Rhodopseudomonas palustris: one gene and its partner. The protein of the gene in region 1 interacts with the protein of each later gene in a pairwise test. Links are inferred from orthologs where the notes say so. Each region holds a gene or a part of one and is shown on either strand. Other genes may lie near its edges. The genes, in order: HZF03_RS03115 and dnaE.

Region 1 (5,521 bases):
CCGCCTCGCTCATCTGGCCGGGCTCGTTGGCGCACGCTACCGAGCTGACCTTCAGCGCCACCTGCTTGCCGCGGTGTGACTTGAGCTGCGCCGCCTGGGCATCGTCGGCGGGGACAATCTGGAAGGTCTCCGGGCCATTCTCGAGGTTGCACAGCCCGGACGGTGCCGGCAACCGGCGCGGATCGCTGACGAGCTGATACACCGGGCCCTTTGTGCCCTTGGCCCGCGTCTTCAACGCATTCAGCTCGCCGCTGAGAATGTCGCCCACCCGCAGCGCGGTCGGCTTCGGCAGCGCTGCCTGCGTCGCACCCTGCGGCGAATCTTGCGCGGACACCCCGGAGGCAACGAGCGTCAGGGCGAGCGCGGCAATCGTCGAGAGCGTCAAGCGTGGCTGAGTCATCAGGTCCAATCCGGTTGGGTCAGAACAAGGTGCGCTGTCGCATCGCCGCCGACAGCGTACCTTCGTCGAGATAGTCGAGTTCGCCACCGACCGGCACGCCGTGAGCGAGCCGGGTCACCTTGACGTTGGCGTCCTGCAAGAGGTCGGTGACGTAATGTGCGGTGGTCTGGCCATCGACGGTGGCGTTGAGCGCCAGGATGATCTCGGCAACGCCGGGGTCATGTGCACGCTTCACCAACGCGTCGATCGTCAGATCTTCGGGGCCGACGCCGTCGAGCGGCGAGAGCGTCGCTCCCAGAACGTGGTACCGGCCGTTTGTGGCAGAGGCGCGTTCGAGTGCCCACAAATCCGCAACGTCAGCCACCACCACGATGATCGAGGAATCCCGTCGCGGATCGGTGCACACCGTGCACGGGTTTTGTGAATCGATGTTGCCGCAGGTGCTGCACACTTCGATCTTGTCGATCGCAACCTGCAGGGCGGAGGCGAGCGGCGCCATCAGCGCGTCGCGCTTCTTGATCAAATGCAGCGCGGCGCGGCGCGCCGAGCGCGGCCCCAATCCGGGTAGCCGCGCCAGCAACTGAATCAGACGTTCGATCTCGGGGCCTGCGGCACCGGCCATCGGGTCTCCGTGTGTTGATCAGACGCGACGACGCACCGCTCCGCCACTCTCATTGACGAGACGAGCGTCTAAGGCGCGAATCGAAAGGCCAGAAAGACTAGCCCAGGCCGAGCCCGGGCGGCAGGCCGAGGCCGCCGGTCAGGGCCTGCATCTTCTCCTGCATCGCGGCTTCCGCCTTGCGATGGGCGTCGCCATGCGCCGCCACCAGCAGGTCTTCGAGCACTTCGCGCTCGTCGGCCTTGATCAGCGACGGATCAATCGAGATGCCACGCACCTCCATCTTGGCGCTCATCCGTACCTTGACGAGGCCACCACCGGACAAGCCTTCGACCTCGATCTGGTCGAGCTCAGCCTGCATTGCCTTCATCTTCGACTGAAGCTGGGCAGCCTGTTTCATCATGCCGAGAAAGTCAGCCATGATCGGTTTCCTTTCAGATCGCTAATCGTCGTCGTCGATTCGCTCGGAGGGATCGTCCATATCAGACTCGATCTCCACCGGCTCGGGGGCGAGGCGCCGCACCGTCAGCTTGGCGCCGGGAAATCGCGCCAGCACTTCCTGGACTCGCGGATCGTTCTCCGCCGCACGCTCGCGTTCGTTCTGCTGTGCCATGCTCTGCTGGCGCAGCGTCGGCTCGCCTGGCGCGTTGGAGACGATCACGGTCCAGCGCCGTCCGGTCCATTGTTCGAGCTTGCGGCCGAGATCGTTGATCAGGCTGCGCGATGCGCTCGGCTCCAGCGCCAGTTCGAGCCGTCCGTCCTCGATTCGCACCAGCCGCACATCGGCTTCGAGCGCTAGCCGAGTCATCACGTCGCGCTTCTCGGAAGCCAGCGCGACGAGTTGCGGAAACGTCGTGATCTTCAGCGCCGGTGGTTCGGGCGCTGGCGCCGGCGCGCTGACCGGCGAACGCGCCGCACCGTCGGGGCCGCCGCGCAGCATGGTCGGCGCAGTTGCGGCGCTCATGGTCGGTGCGCTACGCGGCATCATCGCACTGGGAGCGGACAAAGCCGGGGCCGACGCCAGGGAAGCGGACGGACCGCCGCGACTGCTGCTGCCACCACCGCCTGAGATGGCCGGCGCATCGCCGCCACCGCTCTGCTCCAACATCCGCAGCACTTCATCGGGCGTCGGCAGGTCTGCCGCATAGGCGATCCGCACCAGCACCATTTCGGCGGCGGCCGCCGGGCGGGTCGCTCCCTGCACCTCGGCGATGCCCTTCAGCAGCATCTGCCACATCCGCGACAGCACCCGCATCGACAGCTTGGCGGCGAATTCGCGGCCGCGCACCCGCTCGGTCTCACCGAACGCAACGTTGTCGGCGATCGCCGGCACGATCTTCACGCGGGTGACGAAATTGACGAATTCGGCGAGATCGGACAGCACGACGACCGGATCGGCACCTGTGTCGTACTGGTCTCGGAATTCAGCGAAGGCGGCTGCAATATCGCCGCGCGCCAGTGCGTCGAACAGTTCGATCACGCGGGTGCGGTCGGCGAGGCCGAGCATCTGCCGCACCGCGTCGGCGCGCACTAGGCCGGCCGCATGCGCGATCGCCTGGTCGAACAGCGACAGCGAATCGCGCACCGAGCCTTCGGCCGCGCGCGCGATGATTCCGAGCGCCTCAGGCTCGACCTCGACGCCTTCCTTCTGCGCGATATTGCCAAGATGCGTCATCAGCACGTCGGCTTCGACCCGGCGCAGATCGAAACGCTGACAGCGCGACAGCACCGTCACCGGCACTTTCCGGATTTCGGTGGTGGCGAACACGAATTTTGCGTGCTCCGGCGGTTCCTCAAGTGTCTTCAGGAAGGCGTTGAACGCCGCCGTCGACAGCATGTGGACTTCGTCGATGATGTACACTTTGTAGCGCGCGGAGGCCGGCGCGTAGCGCACGCTATCGTTGATCTGGCGAACGTCGTCGACGCCGGTGTGCGAGGCGGCGTCCATCTCCAGCACGTCCATGTGCCGGCTTTCCATGATCGCCTTGCAGTGCACGCCATGCACCGGCATGTGGATGGTCGGCCCCTTCACCGAACCGTCCGGCAATTCGTAATTCAGCGCCCGGGCGAGGATGCGCGCGGTGGTGGTCTTGCCGACGCCGCGAACGCCGGTGAGAATCCAGGCCTGCGGAATCCGTCCGGTATCGAACGCGTTGGAGACGGTGCGCACCACCGCTTCCTGGCCGATCAGATCGTCGAAGCTGTTGGGGCGATATTTCCGCGCCAGCACCCGATAGGCACCGGCCGGCGCGCTCGCGCTGACCGGCTGCTCAGGAGCAGCGGGCGGCGTCGCGGAAAGGCCAGAGTCACTCATCGGTCGGTCCGCAATGCTGTGTCTGTGGGGCCGGATTGCGGAGGGGAACGGGGCGGTTGCGACGGGGCAGGATCATGCGGCTGGCCCGAAACACCCCTCACACCGGACCGGCATCTGCCAGTCCTGGCCCCACCTTCATTCGGCCGCGGTGCCCCGATCACGGGGCAGCACGGCCGAAAAATGAGGTAGGAGACTGACGAGCGACCCGATCCAGACCTCGTTAGGGCTGCTTCCTTCCGGACCTGACCCGGTTGGCGAGAGGCTCGTCCACCGCCAATCTCCCGGTCCCTATTTGGCGCCAAACCGACCCGAATGCAAGTCGCCGGTCACGCCGCTTGGCACGCCTTGGACCTTCGGCTAGGGGGCGCTTCCGCCGGTCCGGACGGCTTGGTATGACTGCGAGGCGGCCGTGCGCCGTCCCCGCCACAGACAAGAGCCCATGCCTCCCCGAACGGGCCGATGGAACCGCAATGTCCCCCTCCGACTGGTCGCTGAGCTCAAGGCTCGAACAAGACACCATCAGCATCGGCGACCTGCCGCTCAGCCGGGTGCTGGTGATCAAGGACGCGCATTATCCGTGGCTGCTGCTGGTGCCGCGCCGGCCCGATGTCAGCGAGATCATTGACCTCGACGAGGTGGCGCAGGCGCAGTTGATGACAGAGATCGCCAGAGTGAGCCGGGCGCTCAAAGAGGTCACCAAATGCGACAAGCTCAATGTCGCGGCGCTCGGCAATCTGGTGCCGCAGCTCCACATTCACATCATCGCGCGGCGCTCCAGCGATGTCGCCTGGCCGCGGCCGGTGTGGGGCGTGATGCCGCCGCTGGCGCACGATCCCGAAGAGGTGCAGCAGTTCATCAACCTGCTCCGCCGCAAGATCTGGTTGAGCTGAGCCGATGAGCACACCTTTCCCGCTCGGCCGGCCAGCCTTCGTCACCCACGTGCTCGACCGCGCCGCGCATCTGCGCGGCAACGACGCCAAGCTGATGGCGATGGAGGAGCGCGGCGATACCCGCGCCTACGTCGTGCACCGCGATTCGCTGCTTGTGAAGCACGAAGCCAGCGGCCCGCGGGCCGAGCTGACGATCCAGGAGGCGCTGGCGCTCGGCGCCAACCCCGGCACGATCTTCCTCGGTCTGCGAAACGGCGCAGCCGTGTTCGGCATGGGGATCGGCACCCCTGCGGCCGATAAGCTCGCCGGCCGGACCGATGCCGGTCTCGCCGAGCTGCGCGGCCTTGCGATGCAGGGCGTGCTGCCGGTCGAACAGCTCTCGGCGATCGCGATGGCGAAGTCGCTGGTGAACTGGCATCAGCGCCACGGCTATTGCGCCAATTGCGGCACCCGCACCGCGATGGGGCAAGGCGGCTGGAAGCGCGACTGCCCGTCCTGCAAGGCCGAGCACTTCCCGCGCACCGATCCGGTGGTGATCATGCTGGTGACGCGCGGCGACCAATGCCTGCTCGGCCGGCAGAAGCAGTTTCCGGCCGGGATGTATTCGTGCCTCGCCGGCTTCGTCGAAGCAGCCGAGACGATCGAGGACGCGGTGCGCCGCGAGATCGTCGAGGAGTCCGGCATTCTGTGCACCGACGTGCGTTACTACATGACGCAGCCATGGCCGTATCCGTCGTCGCTGATGATCGCCTGCACGGCGACCGCCACGAGCGACGACATCACCGTCGATCTTACTGAACTTGAAGACGCGCGGTGGTTTTCCCGCGACGAGGCGGCGCAGATGCTGAAGCGCGAGCATCCGGACGGACTGCTCGGGCCGCACCCGTTCGCCATCGCGCACCATCTTCTCGGCCGCTGGCTGGAGGGACAATCATGAGCGACACTGCCAAACGCCAGCCGCGGGTGTTGTGCATCGGGATTCCGGTGCGCGACCTCACTTTCCGGATCGAGGCGGTGCCCGGCCGCGGCAACAAGGTGCCGGCGAGCTCGTTCGGCGAGATCTGCGGCGGCAACGCGCTCAACGCTGCGATCGGCATCGCGCGGCTCGGCGGCAAGGCGCAGATGTGCGGCCCGATGGGCGACGCCAGCGAAGCCGCAGCGGGCTTCATCTTCGACAAGCTGGCTGAAGAAGGCATCGGCTCCAGCGGGCTCATTCACATGCCCGGGCTGGTGACGCCGATCTCCGCGGTGCTGGTCGATCCGACCGGTGAGCGCACCATCGTGACGTTCCGCGATCC
Region 2 (6,507 bases), 2.6 Mb from region 1 along the record:
CCATAACATGGAGCTCGCCGCCCGCATGGACCGCCGCGTCTCGCTGCAGGACGGCGTGGTGGTCGAGCTGGAATAGGACGGCTCGGCTTCAGCAGGTCATTGCGGCCCGGCCATGATTGCCTCAGCCGTCATTCCGGGGCGCTCGCGTCAGCAAGCGAACCCGGAATCCCGCGGTGCAGGGTGAAGGGCGTCAACGCGGAACATCTCGGGATTCCGGGTTCGCGCTTGCGCGCGCCCCGGAATGAAGGCGCCTCGGGGCCTTCGCACTCGTCTCACTGCTGGCGGCGATGCTTGCGCTTCTTCTTGGTCGGCTGCTGCTGCGGCGCGGTGTACCACGGGTTGGTCATGCAATCGGCGCTGCGGCCCGAGGCCGACATCCGGCACTGCGCCATGGTGTCGTAGCTGCACTCGTCGTACCAGTCGTGATAGCTCTGATACACCCGCAGGCAGACCGGATAATCCCGCGCCTCGGCGGTGGTGGTCAGGCCGAGGCCGGCGAGCATCGCGATCAGGAGCAGCTTGCGCATCTTCGTTCGGATCCTTGTTGAGCAGCCGGTCGCGGTGGCAGCGACTCGGCGCATCCGAGAGTGTGACAGAAATCTATGACGGCGCAGGGTCGGCGCACATGCGCCGGCTCAATGCCGCCGGGCCCGGCGCGAGGCCGGCCCCGCCAGCGGCTGATACCATGGATTGGTGAGACATTGGGCGGCGATGCCCGAGGCGGCGGGCCGGCACTGCTCGATCGAGGTGTAGCGGCACTCGTCGTAGCGCACTGGGCCGTACACCCGCAGGCAGACCGGATAGTTGTCGTAAGGCTGCGCCGCAGCCGCTCCTGGCAGCGCCAACCCGGCCAGCAGCACCATCGCTCCCATTCGCATCGTCGTCTCCGCTAGCTGCGGCGCGCGGTTTCACAAGCCGCGCGCCTTCGATCCGTGCGCCAATCCCGAATGACCGTCAATGCGAGCCGCGCCGGTGAATTTCGGGGATAGTAACGTCTCGTTAACGGTCCAGGTTGCTGCGCCGGCCGCTTGCTTGACTCTAGAACGAAATGAGAACATTGTTCTTGTTATGTTCACAAGGTCAGGGAGGCGGACGATGTTGAAGATCTTCATCCAAGAAGCTGCGGCGCTGACGTCGATTGCACTGTTCATCGGCATGGTGGCGGTGTGGGCTCAGGTGCTGGCGCAGGCCTGATCGTTGGCTGCGTTGCGACCGCTTCGGCATAGCGGGGATAAGATCCCCGCCGATGCTTGCGGTGAAGGGGGAGGGAGCCCACCATTGGGCTTCCGAGTCGGTGCCGTCACGGCGACCGGTTCCGCAAACCACTCGTCCCAACCCGCACGTTTGTCTGAAGAGCCGCCGCGCCGATGAGCAACGCCGGATTCGTCCATCTGCACGTCCACTCGGCCTATTCGCTGCTGAAAGGCTCGATGAAGATCGCCAAGCTTGCGGAGTTGGCGAAGGCCGACCGCCAGCCGGCGCTGGCCCTTACCGACACCGACAACATGTTCGGCGGGCTGGAATTCTCCGACAAGCTGTCGGGCTACGGCATCCAGCCGATCGTCGGGCTCGAACTCGGTATCGACTTCGGCGACCAGGATCCGAACTCCCGCCACGGTGCGCTGGCGACCCCGGCGCGGATCGTGCTGCTGGCGGCGCGCGAGCAGGGCTATCGCAGCCTGATGCGGCTGAACTCGCGGGCGTTCCTGGAAACGCCGGTCAACCAGGTGCCGCACGTCAAGCTGGAGTGGCTCGAAGGCGAAACCGACGGCGTGATTGCGCTGACCGGCGGGCCGGATGGGCCGATTTCGCTGGCAATGTTGACCGATCCGGCGCTCGCCGCGCAGCGCTGCGAGCGGCTGCAGCAGGCATTCGGCGATCGGCTCTATGTCGAGCTGCAGCGTCATGGCACCGAGGCCGAGCGCCGTGCCGAAGGCGGGCTGATCGATCTTGCCTATGACAAGGGCCTGCCGCTGGTCGCGACCAACGAGCCGCATTTCGCCAGCACCGAGGACTACGAAGCACACGACGCGCTGTTGTGTATCGCATCCGGCAAGCTGATCGCCGAAACCGATCGCATTCAGTTCACGCCCGATCACCGGTTCAAGACCCGCGCCGAGATGGCGGTGCTGTTCGCCGACCTCCCCGAGGCCCTGGCATCGACGGTGGAGATCGCACAGCGCTGCGCCTACCGGCCGCTGACCCGCAAGCCGATCCTGCCGCTGTTCACCGTCGGCGCCAGCGTCAGCGACGCGGCGGAAGCAGCCGCCGCCGAAGCGGCCGAGCTGCGCCGCCAGGCCGAGCAGGGCCTCGCCAAGCGGCTCAGCGTTCACGGCCTGTCGCCGGGGACGACAGAGGAGGACTACAACAAGCGGCTCGCCTTCGAGCTCGACGTCATCACCCGCATGAAATACGCGGGCTACTTCCTGATCGTGTCGGACTTCATCAAATGGGCCAAGGCCCATGGCATTCCGGTCGGTCCGGGCCGTGGTTCGGGCGCCGGCTCGCTGGTGGCGTATTCGCTGACGATTACCGACCTCGATCCGATCCGGTTCGGCCTGCTGTTCGAGCGCTTCCTCAATCCGGAACGCGTGTCGATGCCGGACTTCGATATCGACTTCTGCCAGGATCGCCGCGGCGAAGTAATCGAGTATGTGCAGCATCGCTATGGCCGCGATCAGGTGGCGCAGATCATCACCTTCGGTACGCTGCAGGCGCGCGGCGTGCTGCGCGACGTCGGCCGCGTGCTGCAGATGCCATACGGCCAGGTCGACAAGCTGACCAAGCTGGTGCCGCAGAATCCGGCGGCGCCGATCACCCTGAAGCAGGCGATCGAAGGCGAGCCGAAGCTGCAGGCGGCGCGCGACGAAGACCCGATCGTGGCGCGCGCGTTCGATATCGCGCAGAAGCTCGAAGGCCTGACCCGCCACGCCTCGACCCACGCGGCCGGCATCGTGATCGGCGATCGCCCGCTCAGCGACCTGGTGCCGCTGTATCGCGATCCGAAATCCGACATGCCGGTGACCCAGTTCAACATGAAATGGGTCGAACCGGCGGGTCTGGTGAAGTTCGACTTCCTCGGCCTGAAGACGCTGACGACGCTCGACGTCGCGGTGAAGCTGCTCAAGCAGCGCGATATCCATGTCGACCTGCACACGCTGCCGATCGACGACGCGCCGAGTTATCAGATGCTGGCCCGCGGCGATGTCGTCGGCGTGTTCCAGGTGGAAAGCGCGGGCATGCGGCGGGCGCTGATCGACATGCGCCCCGACCGGTTCGAAGACATCATCGCGCTGGTGGCGCTGTATCGGCCGGGCCCGATGGCGAACATCCCGACCTACTGCGCCCGCAAACACGGCGACGAGGAGCCCGAATATCTGCATCCGATGCTGGAGCCGATCCTGAAGGAGACGTTCGGCGTCATCATCTACCAGGAACAGGTGATGCAGATCGCGCAGGTGATGGCTGGCTACTCGCTCGGCGACGCCGACCTGCTGCGCCGCGCGATGGGTAAGAAGATCCGCGCCGAGATGGACAAGCAGCGCGCGATTTTTGTCGAAGGCGCGGTGAAGAACGGCGTCGCCAAGGACGCGGCCGATACCATCTTCGACCTTTTGGCGAAGTTCGCCGACTACGGCTTCAACAAGAGCCACGCGGCCGCCTATGCGCTGGTATCGTACCACACCGCCTATATGAAGGCGCACTATCCGGTGGAATTCCTCGCCGCGTCGATGACGCTGGAAATCCACAACACCGACAAGCTGTCAGAATTCCGCGCCGAGGCGCAGCGGCTCGGCATCAAGGTCGAGGCGCCGTCGGTCAATCGCTCCGGTGCGACCTTCGAGGTCGGCCCGAATACGATTTTCTACGCGCTCGCCGGCCTGAAGGGCGTCGGCATGCAGGCGGTGCAGCAGATCGTCGAGGCGCGGGGCGATCGGCCGTTCACCTCGCTCGCGGACTTCTCCGCGCGGGTCAATCCGCGCGCCATCAACAAGCGCGTCATCGAATGTCTTGCTGCCGCCGGTGCGTTCGATTGCCTCGATTCCAACCGCGCCCGTGTGTTCGGCGGCGCCGATGCGATCGTCGCGGCCTGCCAGCGCAATCATGAAGCCGCGACCAGCGGCCAGAACGACATGTTCGGCGGTCTGGCGGACGCGCCATCGATCATCCTGCCGCAGCTCGAGCCGTGGCTGCCGGCGGAACGCCTGCGCCGCGAATACGATGCGATCGGCTTCTTCCTGTCAGGCCATCCGCTCGACGACTACGCCACCGCCTTGAAGCGGCTGCGGGTGCAGTCCTGGGCGGAATTCTGCAAGGCGGTGAAATCCGGCGCCACCGCCGGCAAGGTCGCCGCCACAGTGGTGTCGCGGATGGAGCGGCGCACCAAGACCGGCAACAAGATGGGCATCATCGGCCTGTCGGATCCGACCGGGCATTTCGAGGCGGTGCTGTTCTCCGAAGGTCTGGCGCAATATCGCGAGGTGCTGGAGCCTGGCGCCGCGGTGCTGATGCAGCTCGGCGCCGAACTCCAGGGCGAGGACGTTCGCGCCCGCGTGCTGCATGCCGAGCCGCTCGACGCCGCGGCGGCGAAGACTCAGAAGGGCCTGCGCATCTTCCTCCGCGACACCAAGTTCCTCGACTCGGTCGTCAAGCGGCTGCAGCCGCCCGAGACCAAGGTGGCGGGCGGCAACATTGCGCTGGTGCTGCGGCTTGATCCGCAGACCGAGGTCGAGTTCGATATTCCCGGGCGCTACCACGTGTCGCCGCAAATTGCCGGTGCGATCAAGGCGGTGACGGGCGTCGAGCACGTCGAAACGCTGTGACCACGGCCTTGTTCTCGCGCCACGGAATACGGACGGCGAGGGCGGTATTTGTCCGCGAACCGCTCGCGGCTTGTTCAATCGCCATTCAGATTGGGACGCGCTGAAATGCGATCCGCGGCGCTGCGCCGGTTCCGGCTGCGCCCTTGCAACGGGTCCCGGCCATGCGTCTCAATCATCTTTTCTCGGTCGTCTCCACCGTCCTCGTTGTTCTGATCGCCGGGCCGGTTGGTCCTGCGGCTGCACAGCAGCAGGAAAAGCGCATCGCGCTGGTGATCGGCAATGGTGCCTATGCCAAGGCGCCTCTCTCGACCGCCGCCAATGATGGCGGCCTGATCGCGCAAACCTTGCAGGCGGCAGGCTTCGACGTCAGCGGTGCCCGCGACCTCGACGGCGACACGCTGCGCGGCGCCTTTCGCGACTTTGTGAAGAAGGCCGAGGACTCTGGTCCCGACACCGTCGCGGCGGTGTATCTGGCCGGCTACGGCGTGCAGTACGCCGGCGAGAACTACTTCATCCCTGTCGACTCGCGGCTGTCGCGCGACACGGAGATTCCGACCGAAGGCCTGCGTATCAGCGACTATCTACGCCAGCTCGCGGCGCTGCCGCTGAAGACCAGTGTCGTGGTGCTCGATCTGGCGCGCGAGCAGCCGTTCGTGCCCGGCGGATCGGTCGCCTCGGGTCTTGCCATGGTCGAGCCGAACCCGAAGATGCTGATCGCCTTCAACGCCGCGCCCGGCACCGTGGCGCCGGAGGAGCGCGGCGCCTACGGCGTCTATGCGCAGGCGTTGGCCGAGATGGTCCGCACCGGCGGGCTCACGCTGCCGCAGCTGTTCGATCGGGTGCGGCTGCGCGTCAATGAAACCACCAAGGGCGCGCAGGTGCCGTGGGATACGCAGAGCGTGGAGTCGAACTTCATGTTCTTCGATCGCGCGCCCGATGCACCGCCGCTGCCGGCGCCGGATCAGGCGCTGCGTAGCAAGCCGATCCGCGACATGGGTGCCGCCGAAGCGTATGCGGCGGCGCTCGATCGCGACACGCTGCAGGCTTACGAAGACTTTCTTGCGGTCTATCCGAACGATCCTCTGGCCAAGCGGGTGAGGGCGATCGTCGCCGCACGGCGCGAGGCGATTACTTGGCGGCGGACGTATCGCGTCGATACGCCGGATGCCTACTGGTCATATCTGCGCCGCTATCCGCGCGGTCCGCACGCGGCGGACGCCCGGCGCCGGCTGGAGATCCTCGCCGCTGCACTGGAGCCGCCACCGAGCTTCACGGTGATCGACTATGACGTGCCGCCGCCGCCGCCCGACGAGATCGTCTATGTCGACCGTCCGGTGCTGATGTTCAGCGATCCGGTGTTCGACTTCGCGCCGCCGCCACCGCCGCCGGTGTTCTTCCTGCCGCCACCGCCGCCGGACTTTGTGGTGCTGCCGCCACCGCCGCCGCCGATCGGCCTGTTCTATCTGCCGCGGCCGTTGTTCGTGCCGATTCCGGCCTATGTCCGGCCGCCGGTCTATGTGCAGCCGCCGCCGAACAACATCATCTTCGCCAACATCCACAACACCACCGTGATCAATCAGGTGATCAACCAGCCGTCGGCCGCTCCCGCCAACCCGGCCGCGCCGGTGGTGAGCCCGCCGGTGACTGGGCCTGCGGTTGCGACCCCTGGCGCGCCTGCGCCGGC

Evidence for each region.
Region 2: the proteins of HZF03_RS03115 (region 1) and dnaE interact in binary tests that used the Escherichia coli proteins (3 or more experiments, as listed by UniProt). The link is inferred for Rhodopseudomonas palustris from one-to-one orthologs.

Annotation. Positions count from the first base shown.
Region 1 is NZ_CP058907.1:669,070-674,590, reverse strand. The notes cover bases 898-3,886. They hold HZF03_RS03115 (DNA polymerase III subunit gamma/tau), read right to left. Parts: upstream 3,334-3,886; coding sequence 1,462-3,333; downstream 898-1,461. Other genes in these bases: HZF03_RS03105 (HIT domain-containing protein), read left to right, coding at 3,804-3,886; HZF03_RS03120 (YbaB/EbfC family nucleoid-associated protein), read right to left, coding at 1,120-1,440; recR (recombination mediator RecR), read right to left, coding at 898-1,022. In the rest of the region: HZF03_RS03130 (hypothetical protein), read right to left, coding at 1-400; more of recR, read right to left, coding at 420-897; more of HZF03_RS03105, read left to right, coding at 3,887-4,223; nudC (NAD(+) diphosphatase), read left to right, coding at 4,228-5,160; HZF03_RS03095 (sugar kinase), read left to right, coding at 5,157-5,521. UniProt on the Escherichia coli protein: Part of the beta sliding clamp loading complex, which hydrolyzes ATP to load the beta clamp onto primed DNA to form the DNA replication pre-initiation complex.
Region 2 is NZ_CP058907.1:3,221,708-3,228,214, reverse strand. What follows is about bases 1,049-5,023. They hold dnaE (DNA polymerase III subunit alpha), read left to right. Parts: upstream 1,049-1,367; coding sequence 1,368-4,823; downstream 4,824-5,023. Other genes in these bases: HZF03_RS14745 (caspase family protein), read left to right, coding at 4,985-5,023. In the rest of the region: HZF03_RS14765 (ABC transporter ATP-binding protein), read left to right, coding at 1-76; HZF03_RS14760 (DUF3551 domain-containing protein), read right to left, coding at 273-527; HZF03_RS14755 (DUF3551 domain-containing protein), read right to left, coding at 636-878; more of HZF03_RS14745, read left to right, coding at 5,024-6,507. UniProt on the Escherichia coli protein: DNA polymerase III is a complex, multichain enzyme responsible for most of the replicative synthesis in bacteria. This DNA polymerase also exhibits 3' to 5' exonuclease activity. The alpha chain is the DNA polymerase catalytic subunit.